2 linked regions of the Modestobacter italicus genome follow. The protein of the gene in region 1 interacts with the protein of each later gene in a pairwise test. Links are inferred from orthologs where the notes say so. Each region holds a gene or a part of one and is shown on either strand. Other genes may lie near its edges.

Region 1 (8,083 bases):
AGCGGGGTGCGCGGAAGAGCGGCGCGCAACCTGTGGACGACAGTTGGAGCTGGGGACCATCTCGTCCATAGCGCCGTGCGGGGGAGCCTCGGCGTCCACAGGGTGTCGTCCTACCGCACCAATGACCGTCCCCCCGCGCCAACGTCGGTGCGGGGGGACGGTCGGTGATCAGGTGACCTGATCGAAGTGCCGCGCGGGCGTCAGGCCTCGGGCTGCTGCTCCGGGGTGGTGGTGGTGTCCTCCGGAGCCGCCTGCACATCGCCGATCTGGTACTTCTCGACGGCCTGCCGGACGACGTCCCGCTCGATCTCGCCGCGGGTGGCCAGCGCGGCCAGCGTGCGGACGACGATCGACTCGGCGTCCACCCGGAAGTGCCGCCGCAGCGCCGGGCGGGTGTCGGACAAGCCGAACCCGTCGGTGCCCAGGGAGACCATGCCGCCCGGGACGAACGGCGCCAGCAGGTCCGGCACCGCCTTCATCCAGTCCGACACCGCGACGACCGGGCCGGGGGCGTCGGCCAGCTGCTGGGTGACGTAGGGGACCTTGGGCTCTTCGGCCGGGTTGAGCAGGTTCCACTCGTCGGCGGCGACCGCCTCGCGGCGCAGCTCGTTCCACGAGGTGACCGACCAGACGTCGGCCGACACCCCCCAGTCGTCGGACAGCAGCTGCTGGGCCCGCAGCGCCCACGGCACCGCGACACCGGACGCGAGCACCTGCGCCTTCTTGCCCTCGCCGACCTGGGGGCCCTCGGCGTACCGGTACATGCCGGCGAGCAGACCGGTGACGTCGAGGCCCTCGGGCTCGGCCGGCTGGGCGTAGGGCTCGTTGTAGACCGTCAGGTAGTACATGACGTTCGGGTCGCGGTGCCCGCCCAGCGGAGCGCCCGGGTCCTCGCCGTACATGCGGCGCAGCGCGTCCTTGACGATGTGCCCGAGCTCGTAGGAGAACGCCGGGTCGTAGGAGACGACGGCCGGGTTGGTCTCCGCCAGCAGCAGCGAGTGCCCGTCCTCGTGCTGCAGGCCCTCGCCGTTGAGGGTGGTCCGCCCGGCGGTGGCGCCGAGCAGGAAGCCGCGGGTCATCTGGTCGCCGGCGCCCCAGAACTCGTCGCCGGTGCGCTGGAACCCGAACATCGAGTAGAAGATGTAGATCGGGATCATGGCCTCGCCGTGCGTCGCGTACGACGTGCCGGCGGCGATGAACGACGCCGAGGAGCCGGCCTCGTTGATCCCCTCGTGCAGGATCTGCCCGGTCGTGGACTCCTTGTAGGCCAGCATCAGCTCGCGGTCGACCGACGTGTAGTTCTGGCCGTGCGGGTTGTAGATCTTCTTCGTCGGGAACAGCGAGTCCAGCCCGAAGGTGCGGGCCTCGTCGGGGATGACCGGGACGAAGCGGGGGCCGAGCTCGGGGTCCTTGATGAGCTCCTTGAGCAGCCGGACGAACGCCATCGTGGTGGCGACCTCCTGCTTGCCCGAGCCCCGGCGGACGACCTCGAAGGCCTTGTCGTCGGGTGCCTTGAGCGGGGCCGCGGTGTGCCGGCGCCGGGGTACCGCCCCACCGAGCTGACGACGCCGCTCGAGCATGTACTGCATCTCGTCGGAGTCCTCGGCCGGCTTGTAATAGGGCGGCAGGGTCTTGTCCAGCTGCTCGTCCGGGATCGGCAGGTAGAGCCGGTCACGGAAGTTGGCGAGGTCCTCCGCCGTCAGCTTCTTCATCTGGTGGGTGGAGTTGCGGCCCTCGAAGTGGCTGCCCAGCGTCCAGCCCTTGATGGTCTTGGCCAGGATGACCGTCGGCTGGCCCTTGTGCTCCATCGCGGCCTTGTAGGCGGCGTAGACCTTGCGGTAGTCGTGCCCGCCGCGCTGCAGGTCCCAGACCTCCTTGTCGCTGAGGCCCTCGACCAGCTTGCGGGTGCGCGGGTCCCGGCCGAAGAAGTGCTCGCGGACGTAGGCGCCGTCCTCGGCCTTGTAGGTCTGGTAGTCGCCGTCCGGCGTGGTGTTCATCAGGTTGACCAGCGCGCCGTCGCGGTCGGCGGCCAGCAGCTTGTCCCAGCCGCGGCCCCAGACCACCTTGATGACGTTCCAGCCCGCGCCGCGGAAGACCGACTCCAGCTCCTGGATGATCTTGCCGTTGCCGCGGACCGGCCCGTCGAGGCGCTGCAGGTTGCAGTTGATGACGAAGGTGAGGTTGTCCAGCTCCTCCCGCGCGGCCAGGCCGATCGGGCCGAGCGACTCGGGCTCGTCGGTCTCGCCGTCGCCGAGGAACGCCCACACGTGCTGGTCGGAGGTGTCGGCGATGCCGCGGTCGTGCAGGTAGCGGTTGAACCGCGCCTGGTAGATCGCGTTCATCGGGCCGAGTCCCATCGAGACGGTGGGGAACTCCCAGAAGTCCGGCATCAGCCGCGGGTGCGGGTAGGAGGACAGCCCGCCCCCGGGGTGGCTGACCTCCTGGCGGAACCCGTCGAGCTGGTTCTCGTCGAGCCGGCCCTCGAGGTAGGCGCGGGCGTAGACGCCGGGGGAGGCGTGGCCCTGGAAGTAGATCTGGTCGCCACCGCTGGGGTGGTCCTTGCCCTTGAAGAAGTGGTTGAAGCCCACCTCGTAGAGCGACGCGGACGACGCGTAGGAGGAGATGTGGCCGCCGACGCCGATCCCCGGCCGCTGCGCGCGGTGGACCATGATCGCGGCGTTCCAGCGGATGTAGGCGCGGATCCGCCGCTCGACGTCCTCGTCGCCGGGGAACCACGGCTCCCGCTCCGGCGGGATGGTGTTGATGTAGTCGGTGCTGCGCAGGGCGGGGACGCCGACCTGCTGCTCACGACTGCGCTCGATCATGCGGAGCATCAGGTAGCGCGCGCGACCACGGCCGGCGTGGTCGACGACCGCGTCCAGCGAGTCCAGCCACTCCTGCGTCTCGTCGGGGTCGGTGTCCGGGAGTTGGCTGGACCGCCCGTCGGTGATGACCGCGCGAGGGGTTCCTGCGATGCGGGCGGGGTCTCCGTCCGACTGCTGCGGTGCGCTCATGCCCCCATCGTCTCCTGTCGGAGCGGTCGGCGTCACGTGTGCCCCGCTGGAGGGCCCGTCGACGGGACGACGGCGCGGCCGGAGACCCGTCTTCGGGCCTTGCGCCTGCCCGGTGATGCCCTACGCTCCGCTCCAACGGTGGCCCCGGAGCGGCGCACCCCCGGGTGGGGGGACGACGACCCGGCGGCCTCTCAGCACCGGTGCGGAGGGGGTCGGTGTGGGCCGATGAGGGGTCCCGGCCAGGCACGACGGCCCGGGACAGGGCACGATCCCTCCCAGAACACCGCCCCGCAGCACACCGCGACGGGGCACCGGACACCGCACACCACAGCACCCGGCACGCACCGGGTCGTCGAGCACACGGAGGACGAGCAGGGATGAGCGTCGACTCGGGGAGCACCAGCATGGCTGCCCGGCTGGGGATCAAGCCGGGGATGGTCGTGCAGGAGCTCGGCTGGGACGAGGACGCCGACGAGGACCTGCGCGACTCCGTCGTCGAGCTGGCCGGCGGCGACATGGTCGATGAGGACTCCGACGAGGTGGCCGACGTCGTCCTGCTCTGGTGGCGCGAGGAGGACGGCGACCTGATCGACGCCCTCGTCGACTCCATCGCCTCGCTGGCCGAGGACGGCGTCGTCTGGCTGCTGGTGCCCAAGTCCGGGCGCCCCGGTCACGTCGAGCCCGGTGACGTCACCGAGGCCGCGCCCACCGCGGGGCTGCAGCAGACGTCGAGCATCTCCGCGGCCAAGGACTGGTCCGGCATCCGGCTCGTCACCCCGAAGGCCGCCCGCTCCCGCCGCTGAACGGGGACCCCGCGGGGGCGGCGGGACCTGCTGCGGGCAGGTGCGGCACCATCGGCGCATGAGCATCTCCGTCGGCGACACCGCGCCCGAGTTCAGCCTCCCCGACCAGGACCGACAGGTCGTCTCCCTCGCCGAGCTGCGTGGGGCCCCGGTCCTGGTGGTCTTCTACCCGTTCGCCTTCTCCGGCATCTGCACCGGTGAGCTGTGCCAGCTGCGCGACGAGCTGGCCACCTACACCGAGGCCGGCGTGCAGGTGGTCGCGATCTCCACCGACCCGGTGTTCAGCCTGAAGGCGTTCAAGGCGCAGGAGGGCTTCGAGTTCTCGCTGCTGTCGGACTTCTGGCCGCACGGCGCCACCGCCCAGGCCTACGGCGTGTTCAACGACAAGGCCGGCATGGCCGTGCGCGGGACCTTCCTCGTCGACGCCGAGGGGAAGGTCGCCTTCGCCGAGGTCAACCAGCCCGGTGACGCCCGGGAGCAGACCGGCTGGAAGGACGCGGTCCGCCAGCTCGCGGCCGCCTAGTCTCCGGTGGCCGGGGCCCGTCGCCCCGGTCGCACGGGCGCGTAGCTCAGCGGTAGAGCGCTCGCCTTACAAGCGAGTGGTCGGGGGTTCGACACCCTCCGCGCCCACGACCCCGGCAGGCCCCGTCAGATGCGTGTCGACAGGGCCCGGTAGCCGCCGCCGGGCCACTCCCACTGCCCGTCGATGGTGCCGGCGTCCCGGTCGATGGTGCCGGTGAACCGTGCCGGGGAGCCCTTCTCGCCGTGCCAGATGGTGAGCTCGTCGCCCTCGATCTGCCAGACGTACTCCAGCGCGAAGGAGCAGAAGGGGCCCGGCCCCTCGTTGCTGAAGAACATCGAGCGCAGCGTCTGCTGGGCGTGGTCGTAGCCGATGTACTCGGCTCCCTCCTGCTCGTCGCCGTCCATCTGCATCGTCTGCACGAGGAAGTGGCCGCCGGGGAGCCAGCGCCGGGTCACCGTGCCGGTGAACGGCGAGCTGCCGTCGAGGTCGTGGCCCTCGAGCCGCCACGTCCCCTCCAGCACGTCGAGCGCGCGGAGCATCGGGTGGGGCTGCGGGGCGCGCGGCCCACTGGCGTCGTCGGTGTCAGTCATCGCGGTGGTCCCGTCAGGCGGAGCGTGGGGTGGTCGCCAGCTGGGACGCGTGGAATGACCGGATCTCATCGCTGCGCGGCGAAGCGCGGCCCACGCATGCCCACGGCACTGACGAGCTCCTGCTCGAGCCGGACGAGGCGGGCGAGCCGCAGGCCTGGTCGGGAACGGACCGGCCGTTGCCTGACGTGCGCCGACCCGCCCGCCGCCGGTCAGGACTTGCTCTTCTTCTTGCCGCCCTTCTTCCCGCCCTTCTTGCCGAGCTCGCTCTGGGCGGCCGAGCTCTTCCGGGGGTTCTTCTTCCCCTCCTTCTCCGCCTTTGCGTTCGCCTTCTTCGCCGTGTCGCTGCCCTTGCTGCTCTTCCCGGCCATGCCGACCTCCTCGTCGCAGGCTGCCGCCCGGTCCGGACGGCAAGGCGCTGGCCCTACCCCGGGCGGAGCAGCGGGAACACCTCACCGACCCATGCGGCCGGTCGCACCTGCCGAGGCTCAGCCGGTGCGGTCGAGCATCGAGCGCAGCGCCTCCCGCCCGGAGTAGCGCGGGCGCCACCCCAGCTGCTCCTTGGCCTTGGTGGTGTCCATGATCGCCGGGTGGCTCGCGGCCTCCACCCACTCGGCGGCGGCGGGCAGGAACGGCAGCCGGGAGACCGCCCGTGCGGTCAGCCGGGCCGGTCCACCCGGCACCGGCAGCGGGATGGCGCCGTACTCCCGGGCCACGTCGGCCGTGCTCAGCACCCCGTCACCGGCGATGTTGTAGGCCCCCGGCGGCCCGGAGCCGAGCACGCAGCGCATCAGGGCCTGGCCGACGTCGTCCTCGTGTACCGCCTGCAGCGGCAGGTCGGCCACCACGACCGGGAGCGGGACCGGCAGCCGCCGGTTGGCCGCGTCCGCCAGCAACCGGCCCAGCGGGGCGAGCCGGCCGGGCAGCAGGTCCTTGCCGCCCAGCGAGTGCGGCCCGACCACCAGCGACGGCCGCAGCAGGAACAGCGCCAGGTCGGGGTGGGCCGACGCCTCCTCCGCGAGCCGCTGCTCGAGCTCGGCCTTCTCCTGCGCGTAGAACAGCCGCGCCGCCGGGCGCACCGGCCAGTCCTCGGTCATGCCCACCGGGTTGTCCCGGTGGAAGCCGTAGGCGGCGACGGACGAGGCGTGCACGAAGCGGGAGGCGCCCGCGGCAGCGGCCGCGCGGAAGACGTTGAGCGTGCCCTCGACGTTGATCGCGCGGGTGGCCTCACGGCCGGCGGTGCCGGTGATCAGGAACGCCAGGTGGACCACGACGTCGACGCCGTCGAAGGCCTCCCGCAGCGAGTCCGGGTCGCGGACGTCGCCCCGCCGGTAGTCCATCTTCGTCCAGCCCCGCTCGGCCGGGTCGAAGGGGCGCCGCGCGATCCCGACGACCCGGGTGACCCGGTCGTCGGCCTGCAGCAGCGGCACCAGCCCGGACCCGAACGTGCCGGTCGGACCGGTGACGGCGACGGTCAGCTCGGTCGGCCTGTGGTCGCCGGCTCCCTGCTCGTCCTCGGCGGCCAGGCCGCGGGGGCCGGCCATCTGCTTGCCGCGGCCCGGGCTCACCGCCGTGCCGCCGGGAGGGTGGGCTCGTGCCTGCGTCGGGCGTGCATCCCGGTGCTCATGGACGTCGGGTACCCGGGAGACGCCGGGTCACCCGCGCCGCCGCCCGATGCGTCAGACCGGAGCACCGCCCCGGCGCTGCGACCGTCGCACCGGCCGGGCCTCGCGCCAGTAGGCGAAGACCCGCTCGGCCTCCACCGCGTCCTCCGACGGCTGGCCGGCGGGCGCGAGGATCGCGGTGAGGTCGGGCTCGCCGTTGAGCTGGCAGAGGTCGAAGACCCCGCCGAGGACGTGCCGGTCGTACCAGTGCAGGTGGCCGAACGGGCTCAGCTCGCCGTACCGGACCAGCTGTCCGTGCACCGCCGCCATGATGAGCAGGGCGCGGGCCCGGTGCACCTCGCGGCTCACCCAGGCCTCGTCCAGCCGAGGTGGCGCGGGGGAGGTCACCGCCATGACGCCGCCCTGCCGTCCGGGGACGTGGGCGGGGAGGGCCTCAGGGCGCACGTGGTCATCGCGGCGGTCCGCTCCTGCTCGGTGGGCGGTCGAGGAGTGGCCAGTCGCCGGTGACGGCTGGCGCGGAGGACCCACCGGAGCGGGTCTCGTCCAGAGTGGGCCGACGCGCGACACGCCGTCAAGACGGGGCCCAGATCCCGGGCGCGTCTGACCCGTCCGGCGACCAGGTCCGGTGGCGCGCCGGCGACACGCCCGGGTTACCAGCCGACCCGCGTGGCGACCAGCAACTCTCTCCGATTCTGTGCTCCCGATTTGTGCGGAACCGCCCAGTTCCTTAACTTTTCGGCGTCCGGCCGGGTCCTCTCTCCTCATCCGGGGAGCCCGCGCCGGATGCCGCCGAATCGCACCTGCGAGCCGGGGACCCACCGCACTGTGGGGTGAATCCCGCCGCCGAGCTCCGCTCGGGGGTGGGTAGGGCTCTCCCCGCCCGAACCCGTCAGCTGACCTGGTAGGCGGCCATGGGAGAACGGAGAACCACTCCAGACGTGCCCCCGCGGGTCCTCGCCGCGTAGGCGGGCGACTCCGCAGCCGGGCGTCGCACGTCCGTCCCCGCAGCTGGCCGGGACGGCGCTGCACGTCGCCCGCTCCCGGGCGTCACCGCACCGGACGGCAGGGACCTGCCGCCCGCCGGTGCCGCACGCCCGGGTCGGCCGTACCCCCACCACGGGTGGCTGCACCAGGTCCAGCCCCGGCCTGGCCCCGGCGCCCGTGTCCCAGTCGACCGCGCAGGTCGATGCCGGCTGCCGTCCCGAGGACGGCGCCGCACCTCACCGACGAGGAGCACCACCATGTCCCACGCCCCATCCCAGCTCGACCGCCCGGCAGCCGACGCGACGTCGCCGTCCCGGGGCCCCGGCCGGCACGCGCTGCACCGGGTCGCCGTCGTCCTGGCGCTCTGCGTCGGCCTCGCCTTCGCCGGTCAGTCGGCGGCGCAGGCGGCGCCCGGCGTGCAGGCCTACCAGGCGTACGCGCTGGGCAAGCTCGGCGGGAACACCACCCAGTCCGCCTGCCTGAACCAGCTCTGGCAGCGCGAGAGCGGCTGGAACCCCAAGGCGCAGAACCCCTCGAGCACCGCCTA
Region 2 (5,409 bases), 1.2 Mb from region 1 along the record:
ATCCGCGCGCTCGGCGAGACCGACGCCGTCGTCGTCGGCGCGGACTGGGGCGGGTTGGTCGGCTGGACCATGGCCGCGCTGCACCCGCGCAGCGTGCGCCGGCTCGTCGTCATCGGGGCGGCGCACCCGCGGCGGCTGCGCGCCTCGGTCACCGACGGGCGCCAGCGGCGCGCGCTGGCCTACGCGCTGCACTACCAGCTCCCCCGGCTCCCCGAGCGGCGGCTCACCCGGGCCGACGACGACCCCGTCGCCGACCTGATGCGCCGCTGGGCGGGGCCGGCCTGGGTGCAGACCGCGGACTTCGCCGAGGCGGTGGACCGCTACCGGGCGGCCTCCCGGATCCCGCAGGCCGCCTACGGCGCGATGGAGTACTACCGCTGGGCCGGCCGCTCCCAGCTGCGGCCCGACGGGCTGCGCTTCGCCCGCCGGATGGCCGCACCGGTCACCGCGCCCACCCTGCAGCTGCACGGCGCCCTCGATCCCTACGTCCTGCCGCGCACCGCCCTCGGCTCCGACCGCTACGTCGCCGGGGCCTACGAGTGGCGCGAGCTGCCCGGCGCCGGCCACTTCCCGCAGGAGGAGACCCCCGCCGACGTCACCGCCGCCATCGCCGGCTGGGCGACCCCCTAGCGCAACCCAGCTGCGCGCCGCACCCAGCCGCCGGCCTCGTTCAGGGGCCCGCGCTGAGCTTGCGAAGCGTGGGGGGAACGAGGTCCTTTCATTCGCAGGGACCGGTGTCGACCGCGGCGACCGCAGCGGTCCCGGTGGCCGCCGCGTCGGCGACCTCGGCCGCGGTGAGCGCGTAGCCGGTGTCCGGGTCGTCGATCGCGGAGGCGAAGACGACGCCCAGCACCGAGCCGTCGGTGGCCAGCAGGGGGCCGCCGGAGTTGCCTGCCCGCACCTGCCCGTACAGGGCGTAGACGTCCCGCTGCACGGTCCGGGTGGAGCGGAAGTCCGGTCCGCTGATCTCCCCGCGGTCCCGGACCCGGGCCGGACCCACGTACAGGCCGCCGCCGCCCGGGTAGCCCATCACGATCGCGTCCGCGCCGGTGTCCACCGGGCTCGGGGTGAAGCGCAGCGGCACCTGCGGCAGCCCGGGCACGGCGAGGACGGCGATGTCGGTCTCCTCGTCGACGTACACCGGCGTCGCGTCGTACGCCTCGCCCTCGGCGGTGACCTGCGGGTCGCTGACCCCGGCCAGCACGTGCGCGTTGGTCATCACCCGCTGGTCGGCGAAGACGAAGCCGGAGCCGTCGATCTGCCGGGAGCAGGACGCCGCGATCCCCCGGATCTGCACCACCGAGCCCTGCACGCTGCCGACGACGGGGCTGTCCAGCAGCGCCTGGTCCGGCGCGGGGACGTCCCGCGCCTCGGTCGGGGTGAGCGGGTCGAGCACGTCGGGCAGGCCCTGCCGGTCGATCGCCGTCCGCAGCGAGTCGTAGAGCGAGCGCACCTGCGAGGGCACCGTCCGGTCCACGACCTGCACCAGCGCCGACTGGCGCACCTGCCCGGCGACCCCGGGGAACGGCGAGCTGGCCAGCGGGGTGGCCACCATCCACGCCACCAGCAGGACGGCGGCCGCCGAGACGACCGCCCCGGCCACGGCGTCGACCATCTTGGCCGGCTCCCAGGTGACCCGGGTGCGCACCGCGCGGCCGATCACCCCGGCCAGCAGCTGCCCCAGCAGGGCACCGGCGAGCACCACGACCAGGGCCACGAACACCCGGGTGACCGAGGAGTCGGCGATGTCGTCGGCGAGCGGCCCGGACAGCTGGGCGCCGAGCACCGCGCCGCCGAAGAAGCCGACGAAGGAGGCCGCGGAGACGATCAGCCCCTGCCGGAAGCCGGACAGCGCGAACACCAGCGCGAGGACGATGAGGGCCAGGTCGACGAGGGACATCACCCGCTCACCGTCATGGTGCCCACCTGCCCGAGCGCGGCGTGGAAGCTGCACTCGACGGGGTGGTCACCCGGCGCGCTGACGGTGAACTCGATCGTCTCTGCCAGCAGCAGGCCGGCCAGCAGCCCGCCGAACGGGGCCGGCCGGCCGCTTCCGCGCGCAGCGCGGGACCGGGCCGGGCTCATGGTCCGGGGACGGTACGCGGCGAACCTGTCCGTCCTCCGTCGTCGGCGACCGTCGGCGCGGCGCGGTCGGCGACGTCGGAGTCCACCGGCTCCTCCTCGGAGTCCGCCGGTGCCGCCGCGGCCAGGCCGGTGAGCGGCCGGACGTCGCCGGCGTCCCAGGGCAGGCTCAGCCCCGCGGCCTGCAGGACGGCGTCCAGCAGGCCGGCGGTGAAGCCCCAGACGACCATGCCGGCCACCCCGAACGCGGGCCCCACGTACCCGGCGGGGTGCCGCACCCGGAACCGGTTCGCCGGGTCGACCAGCTGCGCCAGCGGCACCCGGGCGACCTTCGCCACCTCGCGCGGGTCGGCGGTCGCGATCTCCCGCGGGTCGTCCCACCAGCCGACCACCGGGACGACGACGTTGTCCGACGGGCCGAGGAACAGCGCCGGCAGCGTCGCCAGCACCCGCACGCTCGCCGGGTCGACGCCGACCTCCTCCTGCGCCTCGCGCAGCGCGGTGCCGACCGGGTAGTCCTCCCCCGGGTCGGCGCCGCCGCCGGGGAACGCCGGCTGCCCGGCGTGGCTGCGCAGGTGCGCGGACTTCTCGATCAGCAGCACGTCCGGGCCGCCGGGGCCCTGCCCGAACAGGATGAGGACGGCGGAGCGGCGGGCGGTGGCCGAGGGCGCGCCGTGCCGGTGCCACAGCGGCAGCTCGCCGGCGTGCGCGACCAGCCGCTGGACGTGCTCCGGCAGCCCGGCGAGCTCGTCGGCGGGGAGCGTCACAGCTGCACGCCCAAGTGGTCGGCGACCAGCTGCTCGAACTCCGCGAGCGACTGCACCTGACCGACCTGCACGTAGGCGATGGAGCCGTCGGCGGCGAGGAAGATCGTGTGCGGCAGCGTGTTGACCCCGATCGCGGCCATCACCTCCCCCTCGCCGTCGAAGGCGCTCGGGAAGCTGATCGCGGCGTCCTTCGCGAAGGACGCCGTCTGGGAGGCGCCGTCGAGGCTGGCCACGCCGAGCACCCGCACCCGCTCACCGCCGGCGTCGGCGAGCTGCTGCACCAGCGGCAGCTCCTCCCGGCAGGGCCCGCACCAGCTGGCCCAGAGATTGACCACGGTCGGCACCCCGGGGGCGCGGCTGAGGTCGAGGGTGCCGCCGCCGAAGCAGTCGAAGACCGTGGCGGGCAGGTCGCTGTCGGCGGCCGGCTGGTCGGGCTGCTCCGGGCAGGGCTGCAGGTCGGCGTCGAGGGACTCCAGGTCGCTGCTCGCCGGCGTCGGCGCCGGCTCGTCGGACTCCGCCGACGTGCAGCCCGCCAGCAGCGCGAACAGCACCAGCAGGGCGCCGGCGGCGCGCAGGGCGCGGCTCACTCGGTGTCCGAGGCAGCGGGGGTCTTGACCAGCTTCTCGGCGACCTCGGGGTCCAGCGGCCCGATACCGTAGGAGGGGCACCAGGCGGCCAGCCCGCAGGCCCCGCAGGCGGGCTTCTTCGCGTGGCACACCCGCCGGCCGTGGAAGATCACGCGGTGGGAGAACATCGTCCACTCCTTCCTGGGGACGATCGCCGCGATCTCGGTCTCGACCTTGACCGGGTCCTCCTCCGCCGTCCAGCCGAAGCGGCGCACCAGCCGGCCGAAGTGGGTGTCCACGGTGAGCCCGGGGACGCCGAAGGCGTTGCCGAGCACCACGTTGGCGGTCTTGCGGCCCACGCCCGGGAGCGTGACGAGGTCGACCAGCTTCCCGGGCACCTCCCCGTCGAAGCGCTCGACCAGCGCCTGCCCCAGGCCGATCACCGAGGTGGCCTTGGCCCGGAAGAAGCCGGTCGGCTTCAGGATCGTCTCCAGCTCGTCCCGGTCGGCGCTGGCGTAGGCGTACGCGTCGGGGTAGCGGGCGAACAGCGCCGGGGTGACCTTGTTGACCGTCCGGTCGGTGGTCTGCGCCGACAGGACGGTGGCCACGAGCAGCTCCAGCGGGGTGGTGAAGTCCAGCTCGCAGTGCGCGTCCGGGTGGATGGCCGCCAGCTCCCGGGCCATCCGCCGGGCCCGCCGGGTGCGCCCCAGCGGGCTCTCCTCCGGGTCGAACGGGGAGATCCCCAGCCGCGCCGCGCGACCGGGACGCCGGGGCGGTACGGGTCGTGTGTAGGCCGGGAGGGCGTCGGGTGCGGTGGCGGGCCGGGACACGCGAGTGAGGGTAGGCGTCGCCTCCCCCAGGCTCTGCCGCACGTGCGACACAGGCTCCGCCGCAGGTGCAACACGGCCTCCGCCGCACGTACGCTGCCGGGCGCCGACCGTCATACTCGACGGCGGTGCGCGGCCCAACGGACAGCGCGCCACCATCAGACCGCACGACCGACGTCGTCCTCACCTGGGCGGCCTGCCCGCAGACGTCGCCGAGGAGGTGCACGTGGTCGCCCTCATCGTCATCCTGTTCCCGCCGTTGCTCATCGCCTTCCTGCTCGTCATGGAGCGGGTCGAGGAGCCGCTGCGCCGGCCCACCTCGCAGCGCGAGGTCGAGGACTTCCTGGGCACCGCCACCGAGGCCGAGGTCGGCACGCTGGCCCACTCCGGCATCCGCCGGGCGATGTCCCGGTGGCGGGCCCGGCGCCGGGGCCGCGGCCGCCGGGTGCCCAGTCCGGTGCTCACCGACCGGGTGACCGAGCCCAGCGAGCAACCCCAGCACGCCGACTGAGCGGATGCACACCCGGCCCGCTCACCGGGAGGGACGACCCCCGGAGCCACTCAGAGTGGGCAGTCCGGTGACTCAGTGCACTGGTGAGGTCAGCCACAGGCCCTAGACTCTCCTGGACGCGGGTCGCCATCGCACCCGTGAGGACGTTGCGAGAGGTGCACGTGGACGAGGTCCTTGCCCAGTCCGGTCTCTTCCAGGGACTGTCGGAAGAGGCTGCCGAGCCGGTGGCCAGCTCGCTGGAGACGGTGACCCTGCCCCGGGGCCGCGTCGTCTTCAACGAGGGCGAGTCGGGCGACAGCCTGTACGTCGTCCTCTCCGGCAAGATCAAGCTGTCCCGGCGGGCGCCCGACGGGCGCGAGAACGTGCTGGCCGTCATGGGTCCGTCGGACCAGTTCGGCGAGCTGTCGGTCTTCGACCCGGGCCCCCGGACGGCGACCGCCACGGCGGTCACCGACGTCCGGCTGGCCAAGATGCCGAACAACATGCTCCGGCCCTGGATCACCGCGCACCCGGAGATCGGCGAGCAGCTGCTGCGGGTCCTCGCCCGCCGGCTGCGCCGCACCAACGACTCCGTCGCCGACCTGATCTTCACCGACGTGCCCGGCCGGGTGGCCAAGGCGCTGCTGCAGATGGCCGACCGCTTCGGCAGCCGGGAG

The links.
Region 2: the proteins of aceE (region 1) and nth interact in binary tests that used the Escherichia coli proteins (3 or more experiments, as listed by UniProt). The link is inferred for Modestobacter italicus from one-to-one orthologs.

The regions. Positions count from the first base shown.
Region 1 is NC_017955.1:1,817,271-1,825,353, forward strand. What follows is about bases 1-3,389. They hold aceE (pyruvate dehydrogenase (acetyl-transferring), homodimeric type), read right to left. Parts: upstream 3,015-3,389; coding sequence 201-3,014; downstream 1-200. In the rest of the region: MODMU_RS08890 (DUF3052 domain-containing protein), read left to right, coding at 3,392-3,817; MODMU_RS08895 (peroxiredoxin), read left to right, coding at 3,876-4,340; MODMU_RS08905 (DUF1579 family protein), read right to left, coding at 4,466-4,930; MODMU_RS28425 (hypothetical protein), read right to left, coding at 5,140-5,298; MODMU_RS08910 (NAD-dependent epimerase/dehydratase family protein), read right to left, coding at 5,416-6,495; MODMU_RS08915 (hypothetical protein), read right to left, coding at 6,607-6,996; MODMU_RS26880 (aggregation-promoting factor C-terminal-like domain-containing protein), read left to right, coding at 7,794-8,083. UniProt on the Escherichia coli protein: Component of the pyruvate dehydrogenase (PDH) complex, that catalyzes the overall conversion of pyruvate to acetyl-CoA and CO(2).
Region 2 is NC_017955.1:609,021-614,429, reverse strand. What follows is about bases 2,340-5,301. They hold nth (endonuclease III), read right to left. Parts: upstream 4,246-5,301; coding sequence 3,433-4,245; downstream 2,340-3,432. Other genes in these bases: MODMU_RS02900 (Crp/Fnr family transcriptional regulator), read left to right, coding at 4,915-5,301; MODMU_RS02905 (hypothetical protein), read left to right, coding at 4,469-4,753; MODMU_RS02915 (TlpA family protein disulfide reductase), read right to left, coding at 2,846-3,436; MODMU_RS02920 (NUDIX hydrolase), read right to left, coding at 2,340-2,849. Outside these bases: MODMU_RS02935 (alpha/beta fold hydrolase), read left to right, coding at 1-630; MODMU_RS02930 (MarP family serine protease), read right to left, coding at 719-1,900; MODMU_RS02925 (cupredoxin domain-containing protein), read right to left, coding at 1,900-2,085; more of MODMU_RS02920, read right to left, coding at 2,082-2,339; more of MODMU_RS02900, read left to right, coding at 5,302-5,409. UniProt on the Escherichia coli protein: DNA repair enzyme that has both DNA N-glycosylase activity and AP-lyase activity. The DNA N-glycosylase activity releases various damaged pyrimidines from DNA by cleaving the N-glycosidic bond, leaving an AP (apurinic/apyrimidinic) site.